Regions from separate parts of the Blautia sp. An46 genome, predicted to be linked through region 2. Evidence: predicted binding sites of a transcription regulator. Region 2 holds the regulator's gene; each other region holds the start of a gene.
What was found. The regulator Rex, encoded in region 2, represses fermentation and respiration genes when NADH is low (regulators of the CRP and FNR family bind a similar motif). The targets are predictions, from matches to a motif close to ATTGTTAANTANTTAACAAT.
Positions count from the first base shown of each region.

Region 1: a site for Rex is predicted at 6,084-6,103, ahead of gap (type I glyceraldehyde-3-phosphate dehydrogenase). Genes of this name have one in related genera too.
Region 3: a site for Rex is predicted at 4,863-4,882, ahead of rsxC (electron transport complex subunit RsxC). Genes of this name have one in related genera too.
Region 4: a site for Rex is predicted at 2,955-2,974, ahead of B5G00_RS05610 (cobalt transporter). Genes of this name have one in related genera too.

Region 1 is NZ_NFIF01000019.1:9,123-17,270, reverse strand. It holds gene B5G00_RS14290 (L,D-transpeptidase family protein) at 1-1,300, opposite strand, end outside; gene B5G00_RS14285 (radical SAM protein) at 1,619-2,533, shown strand; gene tpiA (triose-phosphate isomerase) at 2,787-3,539, opposite strand; gene B5G00_RS14275 (phosphoglycerate kinase) at 3,706-4,899, opposite strand; gene gap (type I glyceraldehyde-3-phosphate dehydrogenase) at 5,003-6,022, opposite strand; gene B5G00_RS14265 (histidinol-phosphatase HisJ family protein) at 6,267-7,067, shown strand; gene mnmA (tRNA 2-thiouridine(34) synthase MnmA) at 7,056-8,148, opposite strand, start outside.
Region 2 is NZ_NFIF01000020.1:54,031-62,178, reverse strand. It holds gene alr (alanine racemase) at 1-819, opposite strand, end outside; gene B5G00_RS14905 (NAD(P)H-hydrate dehydratase) at 835-2,322, opposite strand; gene B5G00_RS14900 (redox-sensing transcriptional repressor Rex) at 2,428-3,078, opposite strand; gene B5G00_RS14895 (ABC-F family ATP-binding cassette domain-containing protein) at 3,240-5,150, shown strand; gene B5G00_RS14890 (NADP-dependent isocitrate dehydrogenase) at 5,206-6,408, opposite strand; gene B5G00_RS14885 (GntR family transcriptional regulator) at 6,438-7,103, opposite strand; gene B5G00_RS14880 (2-isopropylmalate synthase) at 7,119-8,148, opposite strand, start outside.
Region 3 is NZ_NFIF01000003.1:235,605-243,752, forward strand. It holds gene B5G00_RS04365 (FAD:protein FMN transferase) at 1-178, shown strand, start outside; gene B5G00_RS04370 (hypothetical protein) at 420-1,190, opposite strand; gene B5G00_RS04375 (FMN-binding protein) at 1,209-2,504, opposite strand; gene B5G00_RS04380 (RnfABCDGE type electron transport complex subunit D) at 2,516-3,463, opposite strand; gene rsxC (electron transport complex subunit RsxC) at 3,460-4,839, opposite strand; gene rplT (50S ribosomal protein L20) at 5,461-5,817, opposite strand; gene rpmI (50S ribosomal protein L35) at 5,880-6,077, opposite strand; gene infC (translation initiation factor IF-3) at 6,108-6,602, opposite strand; gene B5G00_RS04405 (sodium-dependent transporter) at 7,004-8,148, shown strand, end outside.
Region 4 is NZ_NFIF01000005.1:42,257-50,404, forward strand. It holds gene der (ribosome biogenesis GTPase Der) at 1-43, shown strand, start outside; gene plsY (glycerol-3-phosphate 1-O-acyltransferase PlsY) at 47-691, shown strand; gene B5G00_RS05600 (NAD(P)H-dependent glycerol-3-phosphate dehydrogenase) at 697-1,713, shown strand; gene B5G00_RS05605 (aldo/keto reductase) at 1,868-2,704, opposite strand; gene B5G00_RS05610 (cobalt transporter) at 3,018-3,332, shown strand; gene B5G00_RS05615 (CooT family nickel-binding protein) at 3,336-3,518, shown strand; gene B5G00_RS05620 (methylenetetrahydrofolate reductase) at 3,577-4,509, shown strand; gene B5G00_RS05625 (ATP-binding protein) at 4,537-5,307, shown strand; gene cooS (anaerobic carbon-monoxide dehydrogenase catalytic subunit) at 5,336-7,228, shown strand; gene B5G00_RS05635 (ATP-binding protein) at 7,263-8,030, shown strand; gene acsB (acetyl-CoA decarbonylase/synthase complex subunit alpha/beta) at 8,051-8,148, shown strand, end outside.

The DNA.
Region 1 (8,148 bases), on a different contig from region 2:
TTACAGGAGTTTCATATTCAATGGAACCGTCAGGGTTTCTGCCTACAAGAGTGGAGGGACTTGCCTTATCTTTCAGTCTCCATACTCCTCCTGAAGGAGTTCCATTTCCTGCATTGGGATTTCCCGTTACCACAGGGGTATCTACAAGAAGCGTTCCGTTTTTATAAAACCACATTCTCTGCTCACTGATGGAAATTTCCACGTAGGTTCCGTCTATATCATTGCCCCCATGCTTTTGTCCAGAATAAAGCCAGGTAGGTTCCACGGCTCCGCTCTGTCCGGCATTCAGCATATTTACCAGGGACTCTGTAGTCTTATCCTGCCACAATCTCCATCCATAATCTCCCTGAGTCAGATGCACTGTGTTTCCATTGGAAGTAACAAAATCCCTGGGCTGTCCAATGGTATTATATTTTTCAGACCAGGCAATGACTGTCTGCTTTACTGTCTCTGTGTCGAAATAATAATTTCCGTCCCCGCCCTTTTTCAGCCAGGATTTCAACTGGTCTCTTGTCACCGTCTCTGTTCCCGTTCCAAAATTCAGGCTGGCCTGGAGGCTTGTAAATTTATTCAGCTGCTCTGCCTCTTTTTTCAGATTTTCATCATCCTGGTATACTGCCGGCTTCACATAACAGTCTGTTTCTTCCAGAGAAACCTCTGTCTGTCGCTGGTCTACTGCAGATTTAATGGCTGCAAGTGTCTTTTCTTTATCCAGAGTCGTTCCCTCTACTTCCGGAATAATTTCATAGGAAGTTCCATTATCCTCCACTCTGGCGTCCTGTACAGGCGTCATGTTGGCATCCTGCATACAGGACAAGGCAGCTACTGCCTGGTTCAGACTTTCTTCATTATAAGAACTGTCTGCATTTACTGTATAATTTTTATCCCCAAAAATCTGTACAGGCCAAAGCCAGGAGTTTTGTTCTGCCTTTACCTGCTGGGCTCCGTTATCATCCTGGTAGGACAGCTGGATCGTAGTTCCATCGATAGTCTCTGTCTGCTCTCCTCTTTCTTTAATTGTCAGAGAATAGGTCTCAGCACTGTTTTTCAGAAGTTCTCTGACATATTCCGTATCCTTTCCTCCACAGTCAATACCGTTGATCATGGTCCCGGGGTAAAACTTATCCTGATAATAAACTCCTACCCCTGCATATCCTGCAAGAACCACTGCAGCTGTCAGTCCCAGACCAATTCCCAGAGCTTTTTTAGATTTCTTTTTACTCTTCTTACCGTTTCCCTTCTTCAGCTTTTTGTCAGCCTTTTTTAAAGCTTTCAGTTTCTCTTTTTTATTGTCTTTCATTTCTATTTAAACATCCTTGCCTATTTACTTTGGTATATGGAGCTGTGGCGTTAAGCCAAATCAAGAATATTTATACATTTTATTGCTCAGTCTCCGTCGCTTTGAGCCTAAGGTCTCAAAGCTATACTCGACAAATTCGCATAAAATATATAAATATTCCTGGCATATCCTTAATGCCGCAGCTCTACTTTTTTTCACAGGCCCATTCTACTCCAAAAGTCCAAAAAATAAAAGGCTTTTCTTCCTTTCTGTTGAATTTCACCAATTTTTTTACTATCATAAGAAAAGATATGAACATTTTTAAGGGAGAACTTTTTCATGAAATGGGATAATTCTTTGCTGGACATGACCAGCTGCCGGCTCTGCCCCAGGAACTGCGGTGCAGACCGTACCAAAAGAAGGGGATACTGTGGAGAAAAAGCAGTTCTAAGATGTGCCAGAGCCGCTCTCCATCACTGGGAGGAGCCCTGTATCAGCGGTACCCGTGGAAGCGGCACAGTATTCTTTTCTGGCTGTAATCTAAGATGCTGTTTCTGCCAGAACTACAAAATCAGTCAGGAAGGTACGGGAAAGGAGCTTTCGCCGGAAAATCTGGCTGACATTTTTCTCCGCCTTCAGGAACAGGGGGCTCATAACATTAATCTGGTAACTGCCGGACATTTTCTTCCGGCAGTGCTGAAAGCTCTGGAGCTTGCAAAGCCCCGTCTCCATATTCCCGTGGTTTATAACTGCGGAGGCTATGAAAAACCAGAAGTCATTGAAATTTTAAAGGATTATGTGGATATTTACCTGCCAGACCTGAAATATTTTTCCCCGGTCCTTTCCTCCAGATATTCAGGGGCCGGAGATTATTTCTCCGTAGCTTCCCAGTCAATCGCTACCATGATATCTCAGACAGGAAATCCTGTTTTCGATGAAGAGGGACTTCTGAAAAAAGGTGTGATCATCCGCCACATGGTACTGCCTGGCTCCAGGAAGGACTCTTCTGCTGTCCTTCACTGGATTAAAGACAATCTTCCGGAAGGCAGTTTCCTTCTCAGCTTATTAAGTCAGTACACGCCTTTTTACAAAAGCAGCCAATATCCGGAAATCAACCGGCGGCTCACCACCTATGAATATAACAAGGTGTTGGAAGAAGCAATTTCTCTGGGACTTACCCAGGGATTTATGCAGGAAAAAAGCAGCGCCAAAGAAGAATACACCCCTCCATTTAATCTTGAAGGGCTAGAATAAAGTGGGCAAGCCCACTTCAGCTCCCCCTTTCCTCAATCTTGAGGGGCTTGAACACTTTGTGCGCCCCCGCAATACCGCAAGGCGGTAACATACCTTATTGCGGCGTGTGCATCCCGCCCAGCGGGCTTTATATTCTATAGGGCAGTCCGGAGGACTTTCCTATAGAATATAAAGGACTGCCTCCGGAGCAGTGGGGAAATTCCTGCAGGATTTTCCCTTAACTGTCCCGGAGGCAGTTCTTTTTCAATCACTTTTATTTATTGTAGTTTACAATGGCGCCAAAGTCTGGTTTCAGAGCGGCTCCGCCTACCAGTCCGCCGTCGATATCCGGCTGAACAAATAAGTCTGGAGCTGTTTTAGCATTTACAGAACCGCCGTACTGAATACGGATAGCATCTGCAGTTGCCTGATCATATACCTCTGCGATACACTCACGGATAGCCTTGCATACTTCCTGAGCCTGTTCTGTTGTAGCAGTCTTTCCTGTACCGATAGCCCAGATAGGCTCGTAAGCGATAACTGCTTCTTTAGCCTGATCTGCTGTGATTCCCTGGAATCCAACTTTTACCTGCTGACGGATAAAGTCCATGGTCACGCCCTGCTCTCTCTGCTCCAGTGTCTCGCCGCAGCACATGATAGGTGTTAAACCATGCTCAAAAGCTTTCAGCATTTTTTTGTTAATATCTTCGTTTGTCTCACCGAAGTATTCTCTTCTTTCAGAGTGGCCCAGGATCACATATTTTACTCCTGCATCTACTAACATGTTTGGAGAAATCTCACCTGTATAAGCGCCTTTTTCTTCAAAGTACATATTTTCAGCGCCAACCTGGATATTAGTTCCCTTTACAGCTTCCACTACAGGAACAATGTCAATAGCTGGTACGCAGAAAACTACGTCTACTTCTTCGTTTGCAACTAATGGTTTTAAAGTGTTTACTAATTCCACTGCCTCGCTGGGAGTCATGTTCATCTTCCAGTTTCCGGCAATAATTTTTTTCCTTGCCATGGGAATTACCTTCTTTCTTATTCTTTATAACTTGCAGGTGCAGACGGAGGGGTATGTTCACCTTACTAAGTTCGGACTGCGTCCTATGGACTTGCCTCACTAAGTGCGGTGAACTAAGTGCGCACTAAGCTCTGTCTGCGCCTGCGGCTTGCCAATCGCTAAGTGCTTACTTATCATTTGCAGCTGCTACGCCGGGGAGTTCTTTGCCTTCCAGGAATTCCAGGGAAGCGCCGCCGCCGGTGGAGATGTGGGTCATCTTGTCGCCATATCCTAAGATGTTTACTGCTGCTGCAGAATCACCGCCGCCGATAATGGTGGTAGCATCTGTTTCAGCCAAAGCTTTTGCAACGGCTTCTGTACCATGAGCAAAGTTTGGCATTTCAAAGCATCCCATTGGTCCGTTCCATACAACAGTCTTGGCATCTTTTACAGCTTCGCAGAACAGCTTCTCTGTTTCTGGTCCGATATCCATGCCTTCCCATCCGTCAGGGATCTGACCGGTAGGCACTACCTGGATATTGCAGTCATTAGAGAAAGCATCACCGATTCTGTTATCTACAGGAAGAAGCAGTTTCACACCTTTCTCTGCTGCTTTTTTCTTCATATCCAACGCATACTGTAAGTAATCATCTTCACAAAGAGATACACCGATCTTACCGCCTTCTGCTTTAGAGAAAGTATAGGCCATACCGCCTCCGATGATCAGAGTATCTACCTTATCCAGCAGGTTATTGATAACAGAAATCTTACTGGAAACTTTCGCACCGCCCAGGATTGCAACAAATGGTCTCTCAGGATTGTTTACAGCATTTCCCAGGAAGTCGATTTCTTTCTGCATCAGATATCCAACTACTGCGGTATCTACATATTTTGTAACACCTACATTTGAGCAGTGTGCTCTGTGGGCTGTACCAAAAGCATCATTTACAAATACATCGCAAAGGGAAGCCAGTTCTTTAGAGAATTCATCTCCGTTCTTTGTCTCCTCTGCACGATAACGGGTGTTCTCCAAAAGGATTACATCTCCGTCTTTCATGGCCTCTACAGCAGCTTTTGCATTAGGACCTACAACTTCCGGATCAGCAGCAAACTTTACTTCCTGTCCCAGCAGTTCAGTCAGACGTTTTGCAACAGGAGCCAGGGATAATTCCGGTTTCGGTTCTCCCTTTGGCTTTCCTAAATGAGAGCAGAGAATAATCTTCCCGCCGTCAGCGATCAATTTTTTAATAGTAGGAAGTGCAGCTACCAGACGGTTCTCATCTGTGATCTTTCCATCCTGAAGAGGTACGTTAAAGTCACAGCGCACCAGCACTCTTTTTCCTTTTACGTTGATATCATCTACTGATTTTTTATTAAGCATTGGAAATGCCTCCTTTTCTTTATATAGCCGAAAAGGGCCCGGTCCATACCGTAGTAGACCGGACCCTTAAATGAGCCTTTATAATACTTTCAGCAGCAAATTATTATTTGTTTAATAATTTACCGAAGTATTTGATTGTTCTAACCATCTGGCTTGTGTAGGAGTTCTCGTTGTCATACCATGATACAACCTGAACTTCTGTTGTTCCGTTGTCCAGAGGCAGAACCATTGTCTGTGTAGCATCGAACAGAGAACCATATCTCATACCAACGATATCGCTGGATACGATTTCATCTTCGTTGTATCCGAAGGACTCTGTAGCTGCTGCTTTCATAGCGTCATTGATCTGCTCTTTTGTAACGTTTCCTTTAACAACTGCTGTTAAGATTGTTGTGGAACCTGTAGGAGTAGGAACACGCTGTGCAGCACCGATCAGTTTTCCGTTTAATTCAGGAATAACTAAGCCGATAGCTTTTGCAGCACCTGTGCTGTTTGGAACGATATTAACTGCTGCAGCACGGGATCTTCTCAGATCGCCTTTTCTCTGTGGTCCATCCAGAGTCATCTGGTCGCCTGTGTAAGCGTGGATTGTACACATAATACCGGACTGGATCTCAGCTAAGTCATTTAATGCTTTAGCCATAGGTGCCAGGCAGTTTGTTGTACAGGAAGCTGCTGAAATGATGTTATCATTTTCTGTTAATGTTTCATGGTTTACATTGTAAACGATAGTTGGCAGGTCATTTCCAGCTGGTGCAGAAATAACAACTTTCTTAGCGCCGGCATCGATATGAGCCTGTGCTTTTGCCTTAGATGTATAGAAGCCTGTACACTCCAGAACAACGTCTACACCGATTTCTCCCCAAGGAAGTTCAGCGGCATTAGCCATTGCATAAATTTTGATTTCTTTTCCGTCTACAGTGATAGAATCTTCGCCAGCTGTAACTTTATCAGCTAACTCATATCTTCCCTGTGTAGAGTCATATTTCAGTAAGTGAGCTAACATTTTGGGAGATGTTAAATCGTTGATTGCTACGATTTCAAATCCTTCTGCTCCAAACATCTGTCTGAATGCAAGACGTCCGATACGTCCAAAACCATTGATTGCTACTTTTACTGCCATGATTTTCATTCCTCCTAAAAGTGATTGATTTTCTGTGAGTTCTTTAACTGTTGTAAGCTACATTGTTAAAGAAACATCAACCTTGTCCATATTGTACTCGTTTTTGTCCAAAAATTCAAGCCTAATTTCATATTTCCTAAGCGTTTTAACTCTAATTTAACCTCTTTCCTCTTGCTAGAGCCCTAAAATTTCCCTTATAATGCTTATATTAAGTAAAAAACATCTACAAAAAGGAGTTGCTTTTATGTATTGTGATTATCATCTTCATTCTTCTTTCTCCGGGGACAGTGAAGTTCCTATGGAAGAAATGATACAAAAAGGAATCCAGCTGGGCCTTCCCGCCATGTGCTTTACAGAGCATCTGGACCCTGATTTCCCCGAAGGGGATTATTCCTTTGACCTGGATCTTCCTGCCTATGAAAAAAAGCTGAGAGAGCTGAAAGAAAAATACCGGGACCGTATCCAAATTTATTTTGGCATGGAAATGGGGCTGCAGCCCCATCTGACAAAGGTAATCCCAGAGATTGCATCCTCTGCTTCCTTTGACTTTCTGATCGGTTCCACCCATGTAGCAGATCACATGGATCCTTATGACCGGACATTTTTTGAAGAAAGGAGCGAATATCAGGCTTATCACCGCTATTTTGAAGTGCTCCTGGAAAATCTGAAGACTTTTTCCTGCTTTGACACCTGCGGCCATATCGATTATGTTGTACGCTACGGTCCAAATCAGAACCAGGATTATACCTACGAAAAATATCAGGATATCCTGGACGCCATTCTGAAAACGCTCATAGAAAAACAGATAGGGCTGGAATGCAACACCGCAGGCTTCAAATATGGCCTGGGACATCCCAACCCTACAGAAAAGGTACTGGCACGCTACCGGGAGCTGGGAGGAGAAATCCTGACACTTGGCTCTGACGCCCATGCTCCAGAACATATTGCCTATAATTTCAAGGAAACCGGCGAGCTCTTAAAAGCCTGTGGTTTCCGATACTATACTATCTTTAAAGAAAGAAAGCCAGAGTTCTTAAAGCTCTAGTGCAGGCCCTAATATAATGCCGCCGCCAGCTACATACTCTCCCCGGTACAGGACTACAGCCTGTCCCGGGGTTACAGCTCTCTGGGGCTCCAGAAAGTCTACCTGCACTCTGCCATTTTCCAGTTTTTTTAGGGTACAGGGGGCCCCTGGATGATTATATCGGATCTTACCAGAAAGGATTTCCCCTTCTTTAATCTCTTCCATTGCCATGTAATTCATCCGGTCACAGACCAGGCTTTTCACAAAGAGCTCTTCATTTTCCCCTATGACCACCTCATTTGTTTCTGGCCGAATTTCTGTAACAAACACCGGATGCCCCATAGAAAGATTCAGTCCCTTTCTCTGACCAATCGTATAATGGATAATTCCTTTATGTTCCCCGATAACAGTCCCGTCTTTTTTCACATAATTTCCCCGAAGGATTTTTTGTCCTGTACTTTTTTCGATAAAACCCGCATAGTCATTATCCGGCACAAAACAGATTTCCTGACTATCTTTTTTATGTGCTACAGGAATTCCCGCTTCTGCGGCAATCTGACGTATTTTCTCTTTTGTATACGCCCCAACAGGCATCAGAGTATGAGCAAGCTGTTCCTGAGTAAGATTATATAAAGCGTAGGTCTGGTCTTTTCTGGCAGTCACCGAATTACGAATGGCATAACGTCCGTTTTCCAGCTGTTCTACTCTTGCATAATGTCCTGTAGCAATATAATCTGCTCCTATATCCAGACTCCGCTTCAGAAGGGCCTCCCATTTCACATAACGGTTACAGGCAATACAGGGATTTGGCGTTCTTCCCTCCTGGTATTCCTTTATAAAATAGTCGATGACATTTTCCTTAAACTCTTTCCTGAAATTCATCACATAATAAGGGATTTCCAGCTTCGCCGCCACTCTTCTGGCATCGTCCACAGCGCTGAGGCCGCAGCAGCCCCCGTTTTCTTCCTGAAATTCAGGCTCTTCTTCCTGCCAGATCTGCATGGTGACTCCAATGACCTCATATCCCTGCTTCTTCAGCAGATAGGCTGCCACTGAAGAATCTACTCCTCCTGACAGACCTACTACCACTTTCTTCTTTTCC
Region 2 (8,148 bases):
AGTAAAGGTTCCCCCATAGCTGATCTGAACACCAGCCTCCACTGTTTTTATGTACGCAATATGACTTTTCAGCTCCATCAGCGGTTTCAGAGGAACTGGTTCCCTCTCCACATCTTCTGAAGGATAAAGTCCATAGAGAATGATCCCGGCACGCACTGCGTCCAGGTTTGCCTCGGGCATACGAATGATTCCGGCACTATTAGAACAGTGGCAAACAGGTATATGCAGCTTCTGCTCTTCTAAAGTCTTCCGGAAACTTTCATACTTTCTCAGCTGCTCATAGGCAGGCTCCGTCTCTTTTTCATCAGCTCTTGCAAAATGTGTAAACAGTCCTTCTATCTCTATTCCCGGAAGACGGGAAATTTCCAGGATTTCCGGCACTGCTTCTTCCGGGTCTCTATATCCGATCCGGCTCATTCCAGTATCAACCTTTATATGGATTTTTACCGTCCTGTGGTTTTTTACAGCAATCTGAGACAGTTTTTTCGCCATGGACAGTTTAAACACTGTAGGGCGGAAATCTTCTCTGACTATCCGCTCATAATCTTCTTCGTAGGTATATCCCAGGATCAGCAGAGGTTTACGGATTCCTCCCTGGTAAAGTTCCTCTGCCTCTTCTACCGTTGCCACAGCGATTCCCCAGACCCTTGAGTCTTTCACCGCTTCTCTGGCAAGAGGCAATGCCCCATGCCCATATCCGTCTGCTTTCAATACAGTAATGATCTTGGTTTCCTTTTTCAGATTTTGCTTAATACTTGTCAAATTAAAAGTAAATGCATCCAGATTAATATCCGCCTGGATTCTGCTTGGTAATCTCATCTGTCTGCCCTCTCTTTAAAGTTCATTTAAAATACTGGCTGCCGCCTGGGCAATGTCCTTCGCCAGCATACCGGCACGTCCTTTTTTCTCAGCTGCCAGATCCCCGGCCACCCCATGGAGATATACTCCCAGACATGCGCTCCCAAAAAGTTCTCCCTTTCTCTGAGCAAGTACGCTCAGAAGAATTCCCGTCAGTACGTCTCCGCTGCCTGCAGTAGCCATGCCGTCATTTCCCGAAAGATTGATACAGACTTTTTCCTGATTTTCGGCGATAACTGTTCTGGCGTCTTTGCATATAAGCACTGTATGAAGCTCCTCTGCTGTCTTTCCTGTAATCTCTATGGGATTCTTTTTCCATTCTTCAACAGATACTCCTGTAAGTCTGGAAAATTCCCCCAGATGAGGCGTAAGAATGGTTCCTCCCGGATAATTTTTGAGAAGCTCTTTCCTTCCTCTTAGAAGATTAATGCCATCTGCATCAATGACCAAAGGCTTTTTCCCATTTGCAAGAAGGATTTCCAGAAGAGCTTCTGCAAGAGGTCCTGTTCCAATCCCCGGTCCAATGCCGTATACGTCTGCCCAGTCCATTCCTTCTTTCATCATTGCCTCTAAATCCGTATTTTCATCATATACCTGGAGCATGGCCTCTGGAAAGCAGGAAAACATCTGCCGGTTTTCTCTTGCAGTACATACTTTGAGCATTCCTGCTCCAGTCTTCATGGCTCCATAACCGCTTAAATAAGCTGCCCCGAAAATATTCCGGCTCCCGGCCACAAGAAAAATCTTACCGAAACTTCCCTTGTTTCCCTCAGGCAACCTTTTCAGTTTCTGAAGATCCTGAAAAGTACAGGCACAAAGTTCCGGCTTTAAAACAGCTCTTTTGTCTTTATATATTCCTACGTCTGCAACAATGATCTTTCCGGCATATGCCGCTCCCGGATAAAAACATAATCCGGCTTTTCTATATCCAAATGTCACCGTCAAATCTGCTTTTACTGCTGCGCCCAGCACAGCTCCGGTGTCTGCGCTGATTCCAGAAGGGATGTCCACAGACACTACCTTTCCCTGGCAATCATTAATCAGAAGGATGGCATCTTTGTATTTTCCTGATACCTCCCTGGACAGTCCCACTCCAAGGACAGCATCTACTATAGTAGTATATTCATTGGGAAGAAAAGTCTTGACAAAGGAAATACCATATTTTTTTCCAATATCTATCTGTTTCTTCATTTCTTCTGTAAAATGACCGGGATTTCCTAAAATACAGACATCTACATCATAGCCTGCCAGAAAAAGAAGGCGGGCTATGACCACTCCGTCTGCTCCATTATTTCCTCCTCCGCAGAGAACCAGTGTCCTGGTTAAAGGAAATCCTTCTCTCAGCATTTCGTCATATACTGCAAGTCCTGCCCGCTCCATAAGAACAAGAGACGGCACCCCCATCTCCTGAATCGTAAATGTATCCAGTTTTTTCATCTGGTTTCCTGTCACCAGCAGTTCCATCTGTAACACCGCCTTTTCCTTTTTTACCTTCTGAAAAATTTCTCAGACTTCATATTTTTACAGAAAAAACTGCCGCAAAATTTCTTTTACAGCAGTTTGCTCCTCCTATTTCTTATCTTTGTGTTCTGATACATAACAGTTCAGATTATAAGAGAGACGCATAAGACTTTCGGACAAATGTACATTCTCTACGATTACATCCTCCGGCACATCCAGATCCAGATGTGCAAAATTCCAGATGGCCTTTATCCCATGCTGCACCAGAAAATCTGCGGTTTCCGCCGCGTTATTCTTAGGCAGTGTCAGAGCTGCTATCTGAACGTCATGGGTTTCCAGAAACTGGGGAAGTTCCTCCATCATACGGATTTCATTTCCCCGAATAGAAATCCCCTTCAGCACTGGATTTACATCAAAAATCCCTACAATTTTAAATCCTCTTTTTTCAAATTTTACATAATTAGCCAGAGCCTGTCCAAGATTTCCGGCACCGATAATGATCATATGGTGTGTCTTGTCAAGCCCCAGTATTTTTCCGATTTCCGCATACAGATACGGGACATTATAACCATATCCCTGCTGTCCGAAACCACCGAAATTATTCAAGTCCTGGCGGATTTGAGAAGCGGTTACCCGCATTTTCTCACTGAGCTCATTGGAGGATATCCGCTCCACGCCCTCTTCCAGAAGTTCTCCTAAATATCTGTAATAGCGGGGCAGTCTTCTTATTACTGCTTTTGAGATACCTTTATCGTCCACGACAAACCCTCCTATCAAAAGTACACATTCCTAACTAATATTATATATAATCGTTAAATTAAAGTCAATTATAATTCCTTTTATCTGTTGTCAAATTCAGATTTTCCGCTATAATAGTAGGGACAGACTTTTGCAAAAAAACACTAAAGGAGACAACAGAAATGATACTTGCATGTCAGAACATTGAAAAATCCTTTGACGGCGAGCTTCTGCTCCAGGATGTAAATTTTCATATAGAGGAACGGGAAAAAGCGGCCCTTATCGGTATCAACGGCGCAGGAAAAACTACTTTGCTCCGGATCATCATGGGGGAACTTCCCGCTGACAATGGGCAGGTGATCCTGTCCAGAGGAAAGACTATCGGCTATCTGGCTCAGCACCAGGAGAGCGACACGAATCTTTCTATTTACGGCTCTCTCTTGGAAATGAAGCAGCATATCCTGGACATAGAACAGAACATGCGGGCATTGGAAAAAGAAATGAAGCATGCCTCTGGAGAAGAGCTGTCCAAAATCATGGAATCCTATTCCCGCCTTACCCAGAAATTCGAACAGGAAAACGGCTATGCCTGCAAAAGTGAGATCATAGGTGTGCTGAAAGGACTGGGTTTTGAAGAAAAAGATTTTGACAAAATGGTTTCCACACTATCTGGAGGACAGAAAACCCGGGTAGCTCTTGGAAGACTTCTTCTCTCCAGTCCGGATATTATTCTTCTGGACGAGCCTACCAACCATCTGGATATGGATTCTATCGCCTGGCTGGAAACTTATCTTCTAAATTATCCTGGAGCTGTATTCATTGTATCTCATGACCGATACTTTCTGGATAAGGTCGTCACGAAAATTGTTGAGCTGGATAATACAAAGGCTACGGTTTTTACCGGAAATTATTCTGCCTACAGTGAAAAGAAAGCCCAGCTTCGTAAGGCGGCCTATCAGGCCTATTTAAATCAGCAGCAGGAAATCAAACACCAGGAAGAGGTTATCGCCAAGCTTCGGCAGTTCAACCGGGAAAAATCTATCCGCAGAGCAGAAAGCCGGGAAAAAATGTTGGAAAAAATGGAGGTTCTGGAAAAGCCTACAGAGGTAGACGCAGCTATGCGTATCTCCTTAAAACCCAGGATCACCAGCGGAAATGATGTGCTGATGGTGGAACATCTTTCCAAATCCTTCCCCTCTCTCCCTTTGTTTCAAGACCTGAACTTTACCATTAAACGAGGGGAAAAAGTGGCTATTATCGGAAATAATGGTACTGGAAAGACTACCATTCTAAAGATTTTAAACCGCCTTCTTCCTGCTGATGAAGGCAGCTTCCGTCTGGGCAGCAAAGTACATATCGGCTACTATGACCAGGAGCACCATGTGCTTCATATGGAGAAAACGGTATTCGAAGAAATCTCCGATGAATATCCAAAGCTGACCAACACAGAAATCCGGAATCTTCTGGCCGCTTTTCTTTTCACAGGGGACGATGTATTCAAGCCCATCTCTGCTTTAAGCGGCGGAGAACGGGGACGTGTCTCTCTGGCAAAGCTTATGCTGTCAGAGGCCAACTTCCTGATCCTGGACGAGCCCACCAACCATCTGGATATTATCTCCAAGGAAATCCTGGAAGACGCTTTAAAAAGCTATGAGGGAACCGTCCTCTATGTGTCCCATGATCGTTATTTTATTAACCGGACAGCCACAAGGATTCTGGAACTAACCAACCAGAAACTGGTGAATTATATCGGAAATTATGATTATTATCTGGAGAAAAAAGAAGAGCTGACTTCGGTCTACGCCCCTCAGCTCCAAGAAGAGAAGCCCCTGGAAAAAATGTCTTCTACCAAGCAGGACTGGCAGCAGAAAAAAGAGGAGCAGGCCCGTATACGAAAACGTGAAAATGAGCTTAAGAAAACAGAAAAAGCTATTGAAGAGCTGGAAACCCGGGACAAAGAAATCGATGAAGAGCTTGCAAAGCCTGAAGTAGCCACAGACCCCTCTAAGTGTATTCCTCTTTCCGCAGAGAAAGGAGAAATTGCCGAAAAACTGGAGGAGCTTTATGAAAAATGGGAGGAACTTGCCCAATAGGCAGGTTTCTCCCATTTTTTAATCTTTCTTTCACCGTTTCCTGAAATTTCTATTTCTACTTCTCCAGTTCTTTGCGTATCTCCTGAATAAATTCCTGGCTGTTTAACACTACAGGATTCTCCAGACTGGTGATCAGTGCAAGATCTTTTGTCATCTTTCCGCTCTCAATAACACCTACAGTAGCTTTCTCCAGCTTGTCAGCAAAATCACAAAGATCCTGGTTTCCATCCAGCTCCCCTCTCTTTCTCAGAGCTCCTGTCCAGGCAAAAATGGTGGCCACAGAGTTGGTAGAGGTCTCTTCTCCCTTCAGGTGTTTGTAGTAGTGGCGCTGAACTGTTCCATGAGCTGCCTCATACTCAAAATATCCATGAGGAGACACCAGTACAGAGGTCATCATGGCAAGAGAACCAAAGGCAGAAGATACCATGTCGCTCATCACATCGCCGTCATAGTTCTTGCAGGCCCAGATAAAGCCGCCTTCTGCTTTCATGACTCTGGCTACTGCATCATCGATCAGTGTATAGAAATAGGTGATGCCTGCAGCCTCAAACTTCTCTTTGTACTCTTTGTCATAAATTTCCTGGAAGATATCTTTAAAGGTGTGGTCGTACTTCTTGGAAATAGTATCCTTAGTGGCAAACCACAGATCCTGCTTTGTATCCAGGGCATAGGAGAAACAGCTTCTTGCAAAGCTTTCAATGGAAGAGTCCAGGTTATGCATTCCCTGAGCCACTCCCGGCCCCTGAAATTCATGGACCAGTTCTCTGGTCTCTTTTCCTTCCTGGTCTGTATATACCAATTCTACCTTTCCTGGTCCTGGAATGATCATTTCTGTATTTTTATATACATCACCGTATGCATGTCTGGCAAGGGTAATCGGCTTCTTCCAGTTCTTCACACAGGGCTCAATGCCTTTTACCACAATAGGTGCCCGGAAAACCGTACCATCCAGCATAGAACGGATGGTTCCGTTTGGACTTTTATACATCTCTTTTAAATGATATTCATCCATACGTGCGGCATTGGGGGTAATAGTGGCACATTTTACAGCAACCTTATATTTCTTTGTAGCATCTGCCGCATCTATAGTTACCTGGTCATTGGTCTCATTCCTGTGCTCCAGGCCCAGGTCATAATATTCTGTCTTCAGGTCCACAAAGGGAAGGAGCAGCTCATCTTTGATCATTTTCCAGAGGATTCTGGTCATCTCATCTCCATCCATCTCCACTAGAGGTGTGGTCATTTTAATTTTTTCCATAGGTAAAATCTCCTTTCTCCCATCTTTCTTTACTTCATTTCTTCCCGAAGAACCTTCTCAATGTCAAAGTTCTTCAGATTTTCTATGGTATTGGCAATATGTCCGTAGGCGGCTTTTTCCGCCTCCTGACTGTTCCCCTGCCGGATAGCCTCCAGGATTTCTCTGTGCTCGCTGTTAGAAGGCCGCACTCTCATTCTGTACTGCACCGAGGCCTTACGTACTCTCTGCAGATACTGGTGAAAATCTCCCAGGGTATGGGTGAGGATCCTGCTTCCAGAAGCCTCATACAAAAGTTCGTGGAATCTGCCATCCTGCTGGCAGACCTGTTCATAGTTGCCCTTTCCTGCATGGTAATCGGAAAGGACAATAGCCTCTTCCATACCTTCCAGCTGTTCTTTTGTGGCCCTCCCGGCTGCCATAGAAGCGCACAGCCCTTCCAGCCGGGCTCTTATCTGATACATGTCCATAACATCCTGGGAGGAAATGCCGGTGACAAAGGCACCTTTATTAGGTATGATCTGTACCAGTCCTTCCAGGGCCAGCTGCCGTACAGCCTCTCTTACAGGGGTCCTGCTCACCCCCAGTTCCTTTCCAATAGTGCACTCTACCAGCTCATCGCCTTTTTTATATTTTCCTTTCAGAATGTCTTCCCTGAGTTTCTGAAAAACTTTTTCTCTCAATGACTCTCCTGCCATCTTCTTTCGCCGTCCTTATTCCAGTTTCACTCCCAAACGGCTGCAGCACTCATCAATTACGGCCAAAAGCTCATCATCGGTCAGTACCGTTACACGGCCTTCTTCGTACTGCTTGTCCACCCAGGCTTTGACCATGACTGCCAGCTCACTGTTCTTGTCAATCTGCTTCTCGCCAGACAGGCGGAAATGATTGTTGATCCAGTGGGCGATCCCTGCCAGGCCGGAAGTATTGGAGACTGCCACCTGAGGCGGACGGTTCAGGAATTTCTCTGTATCAAATATATTATAAATCTCTTCATTTTTCAACAGTCCGTCTGCATGAATTCCGGCTCTTGTAACATTAAAGGCAGTTCCCACAAAAGGAGTCTGGGGCGGAATCTTATAACCAATCTCTTTTTCATAGTATTCAGCCAGTTCTGTGATGACTGTGGTGTCCATTCCATCCAGAGAGCCCTTCAGCTGGGCATACTCGAATACCATAGCCTCAAGAGGTGTATTCCCTGTCCGCTCTCCAATACCGAAAAGAGAACAGTTTACACCACTGGCTCCATAGAGCCAGGCTGTTGTAGAATTGCTTACCGCTTTATAAAAATCGTTATGGCCGTGGAACTCAATAAGTTCAGAAGGAAATCCGGCATGGGTCATAATGCCGTAGATGATTCCCGGAACAGATCTGGGGATCACAGCGCCGGGATAATTTACCCCATACCCCATGGTATCGCAGCACCGGACCTTAATGGGAATGGAATATTCCTCCATCAGCTTTGTCAGTTCCAGACAGAAAGGAATTACATAACCATAGATATCTGCCCTGGTAATATCCTCCAGATGGCATCTGGGACTGATGCCAATTTCCAGGCAGTCGCGGATTACGCTGAGGTAATGTTCCATAGCCTGGCGGCGGGTCATCTTCATTTTATAGAAAATATGATAGTCAGAACAGCTGACCAGAATTCCTGTTTCTTTCAGACCAATATCTTTTACCAGTTCAAAATCCTTTTTGCTTGCTCTTATCCAGCTTGTAACCTCGGGAAATTTATATCCT
Region 3 (8,148 bases), on a different contig from region 2:
CATCTCCGATGAGTCTGTAGACGGAGACGGTCTGAGCACTACCTGTTTTGCTCTGGGGCTGGAAAAAGGCATGGAGCTGATCAACAGTCTCCCCGATGTACAGGCAGTCTTTATCACAGAGGATTACCAGCTCCACTACAGCGAAGATTTCGAAAAGGAGATCACTCTTGCAAAATAGTATGAGGGCTTTATATTCTATGGGGCTGTCGCATTAACCAAAATCGAGAATATTTATACATTTTATTGCTCAGTCTGTGCCGCTTTGAGCCTATGGTCTCAAAGCTATGCTCGACAAATTCGCATAAAATGTATAAATATTCCTGACATATGACTAATGCGACAGCCCCATAGAATATAAAAGGACTCTTCTGGTCCCTTAGATGGCATCTATGCCAAAAGGTATCCAGAAGAGTCCTTTTTTAATAAATACTCAAAATCAAATAAATAAAGCTCATAGAAAGCATTTCCAGAGGAAGTCCTCTGAAATAAGGTCCCGGATTGGAAAACCGCAGAATCTTCTGTACGGAAATGTAAAGAAGTACAGAAACGCCTACTGTCCAGATAAAGGCAATGATTCCTCCGAAGGTAACCATCTCAAAAGGCCTTGCAAAAAAGATCACCGGAATCACCAGTAACAGGCTCTGAGTTCCCGAAGATTTTTTCTTCAGGATTCCATTGGCAAAGGCCAGGGCCAATCCTGCTGACAGAAAGCCGAAGGCAGTTCCCTGAAAGCTCTGGGAAAAGAAAGGTGCTTCTTCTAAAAGAAGGTTTCCAAAGACTGTTCCCTGAGTCAGAAACTCCCGAAGGATTCCCAGCAGGATCCAGAATCCCCAGAGGATCCCGGACTCATAAAAGATGTTTCCGTAATCTGCCTCCAGATTTCCGAAAAGAGCGTTTTTTCCGGCTAACAGTCCGATTACTGCGGTCATCAGCCATGTGCCATTATCCACAGTAATCCCCAGGGCTGTAAAGCCCAGCAGGAAAGCGCTGGCGGTAACAGCTCCTGTGCCCATCAGTACACACAGCCTGAGGCTCCAGACAGGTATCCAGTTTTCTAAAAGATTCTTCAGAAATTCAGCGAAGACCACAGCCAGGAGTACCAGTATTCCCCCTGCAAAGGCCTCCTTCATATTCCGGGAAAAAAGCACAATACCCAGAGCAAAGGCTTCTGCCGGATATTTTAATTTCATGTCTGTTCCCCCGTTTCTTTAATCTATGGTCTGCAAAAATTCATAAGCTGCATTGATGCCTTTCACAGCCGCTGTAGAGGAAATGGTGGCGCCGGATACTCCGTCTACCTCCGTTCCTTCCTGTGTGCTTTCGGATCCTCCCTGGCTTTCCATTCCCCCAGCCTGGTCAATACACTGCTGGGCCAGTTTCACAAATCCGCCTACAGAAATGCTTACGCCAGACACTGCATCTGTCTTTCCCTGGTTATCTGTAGTCAGAAAATCCAGATTCTGATTTTCTACCAGAGCTGCGCCTAAAGCCTTGGACTGTTCCGCCCAGGTAGGTCCGTCCTCGGTCATCACATACTGGCCATTTTCAGAAAGCTCACTTTTCTTGTTTCCATCTGCATCTACAGATTCCCATACAGCTTCTGTAATCTTTCCGTCAGCAACTGTAATGGTCACCTGATCGGTATAGCCATTGCTGTCAGGCGTTTCTGTCTTAGCTTCATAGGTTCCATCCTGTAACACCAGGGCTGCTTTTCCTGCTGCCTGGTCGATACACTGCTGAGCCAGCTTGGCAAATCCCCCTACAGAAATGCTCACGCCGGATACTGCATCTGTTTTTCCCTGATTATCCATAGTCAGAAAGGCCAGGGACTGATTTTCAACCAGCGCTTCCCCTAAAGCCTTGGACTGTTCCGCCCAGGTAGGTCCGTCCTCGGTCATAACATACTGACCGTTTTCAGAAAGCTCGCTTTTCTTATTTCCATCTCCGTCTACAGCATCCCATACAGCCTCTGTAATCTTTCCCTCAGACACAGTCATTGTCATCTGGTCGGTATAGCCATTATTGTCAGGAGCCTCTGCTTTTGCCTCATAGGTTCCGTCCTGAAGTTCCAGGTCTTCCGCCTGAACAGAGGCAGTGTCTTCTTCCAGTGTCATACCTGGCAGATAAACCGGAGCCTTTGCTCCTGCAAACTGACTTAAAAACTCTTCTTCTGTAATCTTGGAGCCAACGCCTTCTGTCTCATTCTGTTCTGTCACTGCCACATTTGTCAAAGTAGCCTTATCTTCCCCAAAGGATACCTCCAGAACAATGTCGCCGCCGTATCCGGCTTCTGTTACGGTTACCAGATAGCCATCCTCTGTCCTGGCAGCTGACTGGATATTTTCGGTCTCTGTCACATCCAGTTCCTCTGTTATCTGGGCCTTGTCCTGTCCCTGGTCTGTACTCTGGTCTTTTGCCAAAGCCTTAGAGCCTGCGATCACTCCAAAGGACAGAGCAGTTACGATGATCAACGCAAGAATTCCTCTGACATTTTTATTTTTCATATTCGTCTCCTTTAAATCACCTTTTTCTTTGTTCCATATACCTGCTGCCGGTAAAGCAGGGCAAGAATTCCTGCCAGGCAGTTAGCCGTCAGGATCCCGAAGCAGATTCCCTCCGGATATGTGCTGAAAATACGGATGGCAGCCGTAATGATACCTGCTGCCAGAGCATACAGAAGTTTTCCTCTTCTGGATACAAAGACATAATCTGTCAGCATATAGCAGCCTCCCATGATCAGTCCGCCGCCAAAAAGGTTGGCCAGAATGTCTCCGGTAAAAAGACCGCTGGGACCGAAAATAAAGGTAAGGACTGTCACTGTAGCAATATAGGTAAGGGCAGCCTCTGCATTCACCACCCCCATGTAACACATATAGGCAAATCCTGCCAGGAGAAGAAGCTTGCTGGTCTCTCCCATAGCGCCGGGAACTTCTCCCAGAAACATCTGAAGATAGGAATATCCCGTCCCTCCTCCTGCTTTTACCATACCAAGAACTGTAGCCTGGGAAACAGCGTCTGCTGCCAGTGTTCTGGGAGCTGTATATCCCATAACCGTCCCCGGCCACAGGACCATGACCAAAAGTCTTCCCATAAGAGCCGGATTGGCAAAATTACTTCCAATGCCTCCGAACATCTGCTTTACGATCAGAATGCTGAAGACAGCAGCCGCTCCAAGTACCCAGACAGGCACTGTCACAGGCATATTAAAGGCCAGGAGCATTCCGGTAACTACCGCACTGAAGTCTCCTGCTGTTACCTGCTTTTTGGTTATCTTCTGCCACAGAAATTCCGTCAGTACACATACTGCTACAGAAAAAGCAGTCAGATAAAGGGCCCGGATTCCAAAATAATACACTGCTCCCAGAAGAGCAGGAACCAGGGAAATAGAAACATGGAGCATGATGTTCCTGGTGGTCTGGGCAGTCCTCAGATGAGGACCGTTTATCACTTTTGTGGGACTCATGATTTCTTCACCACCTTTTCTCTCATTCGCTGCTTCACTAAATCTCGCGCCAGTCTGTTCCGAAGAGTCAGTTCTCTTTTGGCCGGACAGATGTAGGAACAGCAGCCGCAGGCGATACACTCGCTGGCATAGAGCTTCTGGCACAGATCATAGTCCTCCTTTAAAAAGGCAAAATCAATCTGGTAGGGAGTAAGCCCTGCAGGGCAGACATTTTTGCAGGCCTCGCAGCGGATACAGGGCTGCTCTTCGTAATGACTGTCCGGAAGGACCAAGATACCGGAAGTGCTCTTGGTAATGTAAAACAGCTCTTCTTCTCCCTTCCAGTCGGAAGCAACACAGGGGCCTGTCATAGGGCCTCCCCCGATGATCCGGTTCTTTTCTGTGGTGACTCCTCCGCATAGTTCCACCAGCTCTTTGGCGGAAGTACCGATAGGGACCAGAAAATTCCCCGGATTTTTCACACAGCCTGTTACCGTAACGATCCTGGATGTCAGGGGTCTGTTCCCCAGAACCATATCTGCTGCGGCTTTGGCAGTTCCCACATTGGAAACGATCACTCCTGCATCGGCAGGCAGCCCTCCCATAGGAACTTCCCTTCCCAAAACACTCTGTATCAGCTGGCGCTCACCGCCCTGAGGATACTTTGTAGGAAGCGCTTTTATTTCCAGTTCTTCTCCCTGGTCTAAAATCCCCTGCTCTCTCATCTTTTCCAAAATCTTCCGAAGATTCTCAATGGCCCCCGGCTTATTATCTTCAATACATACATAAGCCTTGCCAGCGCCGGAAGCTTTCAGAAGAAGCCGGACACCGTTAAGCAGAGCAGGTCCCTGTTCAAGCATCAGACGATAATCACAGGTCAAAAAAGGCTCGCACTCCGCACCGTTGACCAGCAAAGTATCTATCTGCTTATCGGTTTCATATTTTCGGAATGCAGGAAAACCTGCGCCTCCCATACCCGTAAGGCCGCCTTCCCGAAGCCCTTCCAAAATCTTCTCCGAATCAACTTCAGACAGGGAGACGCCCTCTTTTTCATAAGACATGGTCTCTCTCTTTGGGTCTTCCAGCCGCCGGATCACACAGGCCGTCGCAGCCCTTCCCTGATTCTCTACCTCTTTGATCCCTATCACTTCTCCGGTGACGCTGGCATGAAGAGGGGCCGCCATAAAGGCTTCCGGATCCCCGATCCGCTCTCCTTCCTGCACATGGTCCAAAGGCCTGACCTTCAGGCCGCAGAGGGCGCGAAAAGACTGTTCTGCCAGAATCGTCACTGTTTCCGGCCAGTATTCCCGCACCGGAATGTCCATAGTCAGAGACTTATCGTAACCGTCTGTGGGATGAATTCCCCCCGGAAATCCTTTTGTCTCATTTCTGTGCATATTTTGTTTTCCTCCATCAAAGGTTTGTTAATAAATTGACATGCCCGAATAGCATAACATACTGGAGTTAATTTCGCAAGATTAACTTTCTAAAATCTGAACTGAATAGCTGCCAAAATTAGTATGCGGACATCTGCGGTTTTTACACGGGATTTTAAGTTTTTATGAAATTTAGGATAGATGGGAATAGATATTCTTCCTAGACGGTGTTATTGACTTGCTGGAAAAAGATATTTATACTGTATTCAAGATAAGATCGTATATTTACCCAGGGAGCTGGGGGACGTGCTCTCACCCAATCCGAGACCTTACGGAGGGTGGTGATTATTATGAGTACATATGAAGAATTGAGTCTAATCGTAAACGCTGCTTTATTGATTATCGCCATTCTTAATTATACCCATAAGAAATAGCCGTCCTGCTCTCGTCAAAGTTTAGGAACGGCTATCTCTTATAGCTAAATCTTAAATTACGCCGGGTCGGGTGAAGTGCAGTCACCTTCCGGCTCCCTTGTTAAGTATATTATAGTCAAAATGCCCTAATTTGTCAAATACGAAAAGGGGCTGTCGCATTAGTCGAAATCGAGAATATGACTAATGCGACAACCCCTTGAAAAATCTATTAAGCTAATTTACTCTTTGCCAGTTCTGCCAGAGTTGCGAATCCCTCTGCATCGTTGATAGCCATGTCAGCCAGAACTTTTCTGTTCAGGTCAACGTTCGCCAGCTTTAAGCCGTGCATGAATTTGCTGTAGGATAAACCGTTCATTCTTGCAGCAGCATTGATACGAGCGATCCAAAGCTGTCTGAACTGACGTTTTCTCTGTTTTCTTCCTGCATAGGAGCTTGCCAGAGCTCTCATTACAGACTGTTTTGCTACTCTATACTGTTTGGAACGGGCTCCTCTGTAGCCCTTAGCCATTTTTAATACTCTGTTATGTTTCTTCTTAGCGTTTAATCCGCCTTTAATTCTTGCCATTCTTAATTTCCTCCTATATTAAAGATAATCTTTTTTCAATGAAACTTTGCCAACTGTCCAGATTACATGTAAGGCAGGATTTTCTTCATGCTCTTTACATTTGTTGCATCTGTGATAGTTGCTTTTCTGAGATTTCTTTTTCTCTTCTGAGATTTCTTTGTTAAGATATGGCTCTTGTAAGCTTTATTTCTTTTTAATTTACCTGTTCCTGTTGTTTTGAAGCGCTTTGCAGCAGCTTTGGTAGTTTTCATTTTTGGCATGTTTATGTCCTCCTTAAACTCTTTTTCTTATTAACGTTTTTCTGTCAAAAACATAGTCATGCTTCTGCCTTCCACCTTAGGCGCCTTTTCGATCACCGCAATGTCGGACAGAATCTGCGCAAACTCATCTAAGATGTGCTTGCTGCTCTGCATATGTGCCATTTCCCTTCCCCGGAAACGCAGAGTCACCTTCACTTTGTTTCCTTTCTGCAGGAATTTTCTGGCGTTGTTGACCTTGGTCTTCAAATCGTTTTCCTCAATATTAGGGGATAAACGCACTTCTTTGATTTCTATGGTTTTCTGTTTCTTCTTAGCTTCCTTCTCTTTTCTGGCTAATTCGTACTTATACTTGCCATAGTCAATAATTTTACAAACCGGCGGCTTCGCTGTGGGAGCAATCTTTACCAGATCCAGTCCGGCTTCCACTGCATGTTTCTGGGCTTCTCTTGCGGACATGATTCCCAGCTGCTGTCCATCCGCTCCAATAAGACGTACTTCTTTGTCTCTGATTTGTTCGTTGATCATTAAATCGCTAATAGTCGTGCACCTCCATAATATTGATAAAACACTCTTGGGCCCCCTTGGCCATTTCCTTTAAGAAAAGAACACGTAAGCCTTCCGGCTTTCATGGTCATGAATAAGAATCTACAGAGCAAAAGAAAAGCGGATAGCAAAATACACTATCCACCTGATATCTCCATATGAAAACGCTGTGCGCTTCACTGCATTCTATAAACCGTTAGTCACCCATTTGTGCTAAGGTGAGAGTGGATACTCTGCTTTCTTTTTCTTCTTCAGACTTTTGTAATATAGCATAGCTAAAACACAAAGTCAAGCTTTTTTGTATAAAAAATCCCTTGTTTTTTCTTATAAGAAATGGCATAATTATGCCTACATACCTTACACACAATACAAAGGAGAAAAATATGGAACAAAAAAGAGGATCTTTTACAAACAAGATGGGCTTTGTTCTGGCTGCTGCAGGTTCGGCTGTAGGCCTTGGAAACATCTGGCGTTTTCCTTACCTGGCTGCAAAATACGGAGGGGGTATTTTTCTGCTGGTCTACCTGATCCTGGCAGTGACCTTCGGATTTACACTGATGGTCACAGAAATCGCCATCGGCAGAAAGACCAGACTCAGTGCCATCGGCGCTTTCCAGTCACTGGATAAGCGTTTCGGTTTCGTAGGCTATCTGGCCTGCGCCGTACCTTTTATCATCACCCCTTATTACTGCGTTATCGGAGGCTGGGTGATCAAATACTTTGTCACCTTCCTTACCGGAGACGGCGGACTTGCCTCCGGGGACGAATACTTTGCCGCTTTTACCAGCCAGACGGTTTCCCCGGTGGTATGGTTCTGCATTTATGTTCTTCTCACCGCCATTGTAGTGATCATGGGTGTTGAAAAAGGAATTGAGAAAGCCAGCCGCTTTATGATGCCCCTGCTGATCGTCATGATCGTAGGCATCAGCATTTACTGTGTTACACGGCCTGGCGCTATGGAAGGTGTAAAATATTACTTCTTCCCCGACTTTTCCAAATTTTCCGCTACCACTGTACTGGCGGCCATGGGGCAGCTATTCTATTCTATGTCTCTGGCTATGGGAATTATGATCACTTACGGCTCTTATATGAAAAAAGAAAGCAGTCTGGAAGCTTCTGTGCGGCAGATTGAAGTCTTTGACACTGTAGTTGCCTTCCTGGCAGGTCTGATGATCGTGCCTTCGGTCTTTGTTTTCTCAGGAGGAGATGAAGCTGCCCTCAGCAAAGGACCTTCCCTGATGTTTATTACTCTGCCGAAGGTCTTCAACGATATGGCCCTTGGGGGAGTGATCGGAGCAGTGTTCTTCCTGCTGGTGCTTTTCGCAGCCCTGACTTCTTCTATCTCCCTGATGGAGACTGCGGTTTCCATTCTGCGGGATAAGACCGGATGGGGCAGAAAAAAATCCACGATATTGATCACCATCTATGTCCTGATACTGGGAACCATCGTCTCTCTGGGCTTCGGACCTCTGAGCTTTATCCAGCTTCTGGGACTGGGACTGCTGGATTTCTTTGACTTCATCAGCAA
Region 4 (8,148 bases), on a different contig from region 2:
TTCTCTGAAGTTTATTATCAGAGAAAGAAAAGAGGGGGAATAGAAAATGCTGGAACGTATCGTATGTCTGGTTATCGGATATGCTTTAGGGCTTTTCCAGACATCCTATATTTACGGAAGAAAACAGGGAATTGATATCCGGGAGCACGGCAGCGGGAATGCTGGTACGACTAATGCCTTCCGGACTATGGGAAAAAAGGCAGGAGCTCTGACCCTGTTGGGCGATATTCTGAAGTGCGTACTTGCCATGGCTGCTGCAAGACTTTTGTTCGGCAATAGTTTCGGAGACAATATCCGTCTTCTGGAACTCTATGCCGGAGCAGGCTGCATCCTGGGACATAATTTTCCTTTTTATCTGAAATTTAAAGGAGGAAAGGGAATTGCAGCGTCAGTAGGACTTCTCCTTGCCTTTGACTGGAGAATTTTTCTCATCTGCGCAGTAGTTTTTTTTGCACTGTTTTTTGCCACCCATTACGTATCCCTTTGCTCTCTGGCAGGATATCTGTGCTTTGTGGTGCTCCTTTTTGCTTTTGGACAAACAGGTATGTACCCCTGCAGCCAGCCGGTGCTTTATGAAATGTATGTGATAGCGTTTCTGCTCATGGTTTTGGCATACTGGAGACACAGACAGAACATTGGACGTCTGCTCCATGGAAATGAAAACAAGATTTTTCTCAGTAAAAAGAGGTAAGGGATATGGCAAATATTGGAATCATTGGCGCTGGCAGCTGGGGAACGGCTTTGGGAATACTTCTGGTAAATAACGGACATAACACTACGCTCTGGTCTCACAGACTGGAACAGGCAGAAGAGCTTGCCAGGACAAGAGAACACAGGGAAAAACTTCCTGGTGTTCAGCTTCCGGAATCTCTGGAGATTACCAATGATCTGGAAAAGACCCTGGTGGGAAAAGATATCCTGATCATGGCAGTCCCCTCTGTAGCTGTGCGGCAGACTGCCAGAAGAATTAAACCCTATATACGATACGGGCAGCTGATCGTCAATGTGTCTAAGGGAATAGAAGAGGGAACACTGATGACCCTTACTGACATTATAGAAGAAGAGATACCTGAGTCGGTGGCCTGTGTTCTTTCAGGCCCCAGCCATGCAGAAGAGGTGAGCCGAGGGCTTCCTACCACCTGTGTGGCAGGTGCAAAAGAGCGGAAGACTGCAGAATATATACAGAATATTTTTATGAGTCCTGTGTTCAGGGCTTACATCAGTCCAGATGTGCTGGGTATTGAGCTGGGGGGAGCTTTGAAAAATGTCATTGCTCTGGCAGCAGGAGCAGCAGATGGTCTGGGATATGGAGACAATACTAAGGCAGCTCTTATTACCAGGGGGATTTCAGAGATTACCAGACTGGGAATTGCCATGGGCGCCAAAGCAGAAACTTTCTATGGCCTTTCCGGTATCGGAGATTTGATCGTTACCTGTGCCAGCAGACACAGCCGGAATCGGAGAGCGGGAATCCTCCTGGGACAGGGAAAAACTGCAGAAGAAGCTATGAAAGAAGTAAAAATGGTAGTAGAAGGTGTGTATTCCGCAAAAGCCGGATGGGAACTTTCTCAGAAATACCAGGTTGAAATGCCTATTATCCAGCAGGTATACCAGGTCCTTTTTGAGAAGAAGTCTCCGGACCTTGCAGTTCAGGATTTGATGCTGAGAGACCGGAAAATAGAGTCTTGGGATGTTTCCTGGAAACCAGAGTGATCAGCTGGATAGATGAGATAAAGAGAAATAGAAAGAGGCCTTTTCTCACAGAGGGAAAATAGATATTCCGGTCCCTCTGTGAGAAAAGGCCTCTTTTGTATGGGATATGTACGGTTGGGTTCTTCCAACAAAATGCCATGGCATGGAAGAAAACTTATAATATATAAGGAGCCATGTCTTCGGGAACTCCGGCTACCCGCTGCTGTACATCCATTGCTGTAATAGCAGCCATCTCTTCTTCGGAAAGAACAAAATCAAAGATCTGACTGTTTTCCTCCAGCCGCTCTTTATGCACAGATTTGGGAATTACGCCGATGCCTTGCTGAACAAGCCAGCGCAATCCTACCTGGGCGGGGGTTTTCTGATGATTCTTTCCTATTTCAATCATCAGAGGACTGTTCATATAGGCACCTCTTGCCAGAGGAGCGTAAGCCTGAAGGACAATTCCCTTTTCTTCACAGTAAGTTTTCAATTCAGGATGGTTAAACAGGGGGTGAAACTCTACCTGGTTTACTGCGGGAACTACATCTGAAACAGTCTTCAGCAGTTCCAAGTCTGCAATACTGAAATTCGATACCCCAATAGACTTTACTTTTCCATCTGTCCGAAGTTTTTCCATTACTTTCCAGGTATTTCCAAAACATCCAGGCACAGGCCAGTGGATAAGATAGAGGTCCACATAGTCCAGCCCCAGACGCTCCAGGCTCCGGTTAAAACTGTCTTCTATATCTCCGATTCTCTGAGCAGTATTCCATATCTTCGTCGTGATAAATAAATCTTCTCTTGGTGTGTCAAGAGCCTGTATTCCTTTACCGACTCCTTCTTCGTTTTTGTAGAAAGAAGCTGTATCGATCAAGCGGTAGCCAGAAGACACGGCATCTGATATTGCCTGTTTCAGCTCTCCGTCGTCAGTGGCTTTGTAAACGCCAAGGCCTAACAGCGGCATTTCTCTTCCGTCATTTAGATGAATTACATGTTCGCCAAAAGACATAACACCAAACCTCCTTTTTACAATCGTTGATAGTATACCATGAAAATATGAAGAATGTTAGTCATATTTATTAAAATTCACAATTTATTCAAACACAAATCAAAATTCACAAAGGTCACGGGCTTTAAAATAAGAGGTTTTTACATAAATTATAATTTCGGAAGAAGACGGTAAAAAGGGGAGGGAAAGCACTAAGAAAAATACATAAAATAGCTTGATAAAACATAGTAAACCATGTATAATGAAGCTAATTGATAAATTATTGTCATTCAGTGCGCCCAAATATGATAAAGGGCCTGGAAAGGATGGAAAAATGCATTTAATCAAAGATGAAAATGGTAATGTGATCCCTCATGGAGGGGAGGCTCATCAGCATGAACATTGCGGAAGCTGCAGCGATAACTGCCAGGAGAATTGTTCTCAGGAAGTGGTAGCTTTATTGAATTATATGCTGTCACACAATGAACATCATGCCCAGGAGTTGGATCAGATGGCTGAGAATCTTCAGAAACTTGGAATGGAAGATGCAGCTAAGACGATTAAAGAAGGAGTGGCAGATTTTCAGAAAGGAAATATGCGCCTTGGACTGGCTTTGACACTGGTAAAAGAACACTTAAAGGAGGCGTAGATCATGTGTCTTGCAACTGTTCAGAAAGAAAGTGACAATACCGTAATTTTGAAAATGGTCAGCCGTATCGATGTGGATGGGGATAAAGTGATTCTCCGAGATATTATGGGAGAAACGAAAACCATCGTTGGAAGGATTTTAATGGTAGATCTGGCCAACAGCATTGTGAAGCTAGACTGTGAATAACAAAAGGTTTTATGGGGAAACCCTTAAAATAAAACACAATATGCGGAGGTAAAGACCAATGAAACTAGCAGAGGCTATGAAGGAGAAAATGCTCCTTTCCTTTGAGCTTTTCCCCCCGAAGACCGAGAAAGGCATGGAAAATCTTCCGGGCACGATTGAGCATCTGTGCAAGTATAAACCGGAATATATTTCCTGTACCTACGGCGCAGGAGGGGGAAACGTAGGAGCAAACAGGGAAGTCTGCCAGATGATCAAAAAAGCTGGCCCTATTCCTGTGACTCACTTCACGGTTATCCGTAACACAAAGGAGGGCATCAAAGAGCAGCTGGATCAATATCTGGCGGAAGGCGTAGATCATATGCTGGCTCTTCGGGGCGATCTTCCTCTGGGGGAAACCACTACCTGCGGGGATTTTGATTATGCCACAGATCTTGTGAAATTTGTAAAAGATCAATATGGCGACAAATTCGAAATCGCAGTAGCAGGCTCTCCGGAAGGACATATCGCATGCCGCAGCCTGGAAGCGGATATTTCCGTTTTGAGGCAGAAGCAGGATAACGGAGCTGATTACATCATGACTCAGCTTTGCTGGGACATGGAACAGTTCAAACGCTGGCTGGACGCTATTCGTAAAGCAGGCGTGACCATGCCGGTGGATGTGGGGATTATGCCGATTCTGGATCAGGCCGCCACTATTAATATGGCTCTGTCCCGTAATGGCTGTGTAATGGACCGTGAATTGTCCAGACTCATCTCCAGACACTGGCTGTTCCCGAATCCTTTCAATCCTAAGGACGCAGAGGGTAAGCCCTTTGATATGTTCTATGATAAAAAGGTGAAAGAATTTAAAGAAGAGGGTATCGAGTATACCATCAGACAGATTGATGAGTACCGGGCACTTGGTGTTAATGGTATCCATCTGTATGCGTTGAATAAGTGGAAAGACGTATCTGAAATTATTGAAAGATCCGGACTTCGTACACTTGTTTAAAATTTAAATTCAGGAGGCGCCTGATTTATGGCACATGTAATTGCAGTCGCAGGAAAAGGCGGCGTAGGTAAGACAACATTAACGGGACTGATCATACAGTATCTGGGCGAAAAGGGAAAAGGTCCCATCCTTGCAGTGGATGCGGATGCAAACTCCAATCTTAATGAAGTGTTGGGAGTGGAGGTAGAGACTACTCTGGGAGAAATCAGAGAAGAGGTGGCAGGAGCAGAGATGGCTTCTAAAAACCCGATTCCTTCAGGCGTGTCAAAGGCAGATTATATGGAGTATAAGTTTGACGATGCTCTTGCAGAGTCTGACGACTTTGATCTGCTGGTTATGGGACGCACTCAGGGGAAAGGCTGTTACTGCTTTGTAAACGGACTTCTTCAGGCACAGATTCAGCGACTTGAAAAGAATTACCCCTATATTATTGTGGATAATGAAGCTGGTATGGAGCATATCAGCAGAGGTGTGCTTCCGAACATGGAAACAGCGATTCTGGTCAGCGACTGTTCCAGAAGAGGCGTTCAGGCTGCCGGCAGGATCGCCCAGCTGATTAAAGAGTGCAATATGCACCCCAGACAGGTAGGACTGATTGTAAACAGAGCCCCTGATGGAAAACTTAATGAAGGAACCAGAGAAGAGATCGAAAAACAAGGTCTTCATCTACTGGGAGTAGTACCACAAAATGATACAGTCTATGAGTATGACTGTGACGGGACGCCAACCGTTGACCTTCCCGAAGACTCGCCTGTGAAAAAAGCCATTCGGGAAATTGTGGACAAATTAGAATTTTAAGAGAAGAGGCGACATAAAGGAGGATAACATGAGTGAATTCAGATTAACTACAGTAGAAGAATTTGAAGCTGCTACTGCGAGACTGTTAGAGACAGGTGCTAAAGTAGGCGCTGATTCCTGGCAGGCTCGTGTAAAGAACCAGACACCCCATTGTAAATTTGGTGAAGAAGGCGTTTGCTGCCGTATCTGTACAATGGGACCATGCCGTATCACGAAGAAAGCCCCAAGAGGAATCTGTGGATGTGATGTGCACGGTATCGTAGGACGTAATTATCTGAAGTTTACAGCAGGCGGAGCTGCTACCCATTCCGATCACGGACGTGAGATCTGCCACACTCTTTATGCTACAGCAGCAGATGGATGCTATAAAGTAAAAGATCCTGATAAGCTGATCCGCATTGCAAAAGAGTGGGGAATTGAGACAGAAGGAAAAGACATTTACGACCTGGCTCATGAAGTGGCTTATGAAGGCCTTATGGAATACGGAAAACCTTTCGGAACTCAGAGATTCTTAAAGAGAGCTCCGGAATCCCAGCAGAAACTGTGGGAAGAAAATGAACTGGCACCACGGGCTATTGACCGTGAAGTATCATGCTCCTTACATATGGCTCACATGGGATGTTCTTCCAAACCAGAAGCCCTGGTAAAACAGTCTATCCGTGCAGGACTTTCTGATGGATGGGGCGGTTCCATGATGGGAACAGAGTTTTCTGACGTACTCTTCGGTACACCAAAGCCTATTGAGACAGAAGCGAACCTGGGTGTTATGGTAGAAGAAAACGTGAATATCGTTGTTCATGGACATGACCCAAGTCTTTCCGAAATGATCTGCGAAGTGGCTGACAGTCCTGAAATGGTTGCATATGCAAAAGAAATGGGTGCAAAAGGAATTACTATTTCCGGTGTATGCTGTACCTCTAACGAGGTTGCCATGCGTCGTGGAATCCCAATGGCAGGTAACTTCCTTCAGCAGGAAAACGTAGTGCTCACCGGAGCCTGCGAAGCTATCGTTGTAGATGTGCAGTGTATCTTCCCTGCATTAGGACCTCTGAGCAAATGTTTCCATACCAAGTTCATTACAACATCTCCAATCGCACAGATGCCGGATTCCGAGTTTATTCGCTTTGATGCTCATTCCGCACTGGAAAAGGCTACTCAGATCGTGAAGCTGGCAATTGAGAACTTTAAGAACAGAAAACCGGAACTTGTTTACATTCCTCAGATGAAACAGAAAGCAACTGTTGGATATTCTACAGAAGCTATCGTAAAAGCTCTGGACGGCGTTGCCAATACACAGGTTGACGAACTTGGAACCACAAAACCGCTGCTTCAGTGTATTACCTCCGGTGTATTAAGAGGAGCTGTAGCTATGGTTGGATGTAATAACCCAAAGGTTCGTCCTGACCTGGCTCATATCGAATTGATGAAGAAGCTGCTGGCAAACGACATCATCGTCATTGCTTCTGGCTGTTCTGCACAGGCTGCTGCTAAGGCAGGTCTTATGGATAAGGCAGCAAAAGATGTGTGTGGCGATGGCCTGAAGAGAGTATGCGAACTGGCAGATATTCCTCCGGTACTTCATATGGGATCTTGTGTAGATATTTCCCGTATGCTGGTTCTGGCAGCAACTCTTGCTAAAGATGCAGGTCTTCATATTTCACAGCTGCCGGTTGTAGGCTGTGCTCCAGAATGGATGTCTGAGAAGGCAGTATCTATCGGAAACTATGTTATCGGTTCCGGTATTGATACATTCCTGGGCGTAGATCCATATGCATCAGGCTCCAGCGAAATGGTTGAAATCCTGACAAACGGCACCAGACAGTGGTGTGAAGCAGCGTTTACTGTAGAAAAAGATATTGATAAATTAGGTGATGCCATGATGGCAAGAATCGAAGAAAAGAGAGCTGCCCTGGGCATCTAATAATTCTGAAACATAACTAGGAAAGGTGAATGACATGAAAATAGCGGTTACAGGAAAAGGCGGCGTTGGAAAGACCACTTTTGCCGCAACTCTTGCCCGGCTTTATGCTGACGAAGGAAAAAACGTTCTCGCAGCAGATGTAGACCCGGATGCCAATCTTGGATTGGCTCTGGGGTTTGACGAAGAAACCCTGGATTCTATAGTCCCCATTACTAAAATGAGAAAACTCATTGAAGAAAGAACAGGGGCCGGAGAGGATAATCAGTTCTATACACTGAATCCTAAGGTCAGCGATATTCCGGATACATACTCGAAAGAGGTAAACGGTGTAAAGCTTCTTGTTCTGGGAACAGTGGAGACAGGAGGAGGCGGCTGTGTATGTCCGGAGCATGTTATGCTCAGAAGGATCATCAATAACCTGGTCCTGCACAGAGACGATGTTGTGATCATGGATATGGAGGCCGGTCTGGAGCATCTGGGCCGTGGAACTACAGAATCCATGGATCAGTTTATCGTTGTGATCGAACCGGGAGCCAGAAGCGTACAGACTTATAAAAATGTAAAGCGCCTTGCAGATGATCTAGGGGTCAAACAGGTACGTGTAGTTGCCAATAAAGTAAGAAATGCAGAGGATGAAGAATTTGTCAGAAGCCGTATACCGGCAGAGGATCTCCTGGGCTTCATTCACTACAACACAGAAGTTATGGATGCAGATCGTCAGGGAAAATCCCCTTACGATTTCAGCAATACAGTAAAAGAAGAAATCACACAAATTAAAAACATAATCGATCAGGGATTATGAGATGTTAGGAGGAAAAAACATTGACTTTATTTGAAACAGTATTCAGCGGAAATGACGCTGTCTATGGATTGACAGAAAATGCAATTAATGCTGCTATTGAACAGCACGGTGCTGACAA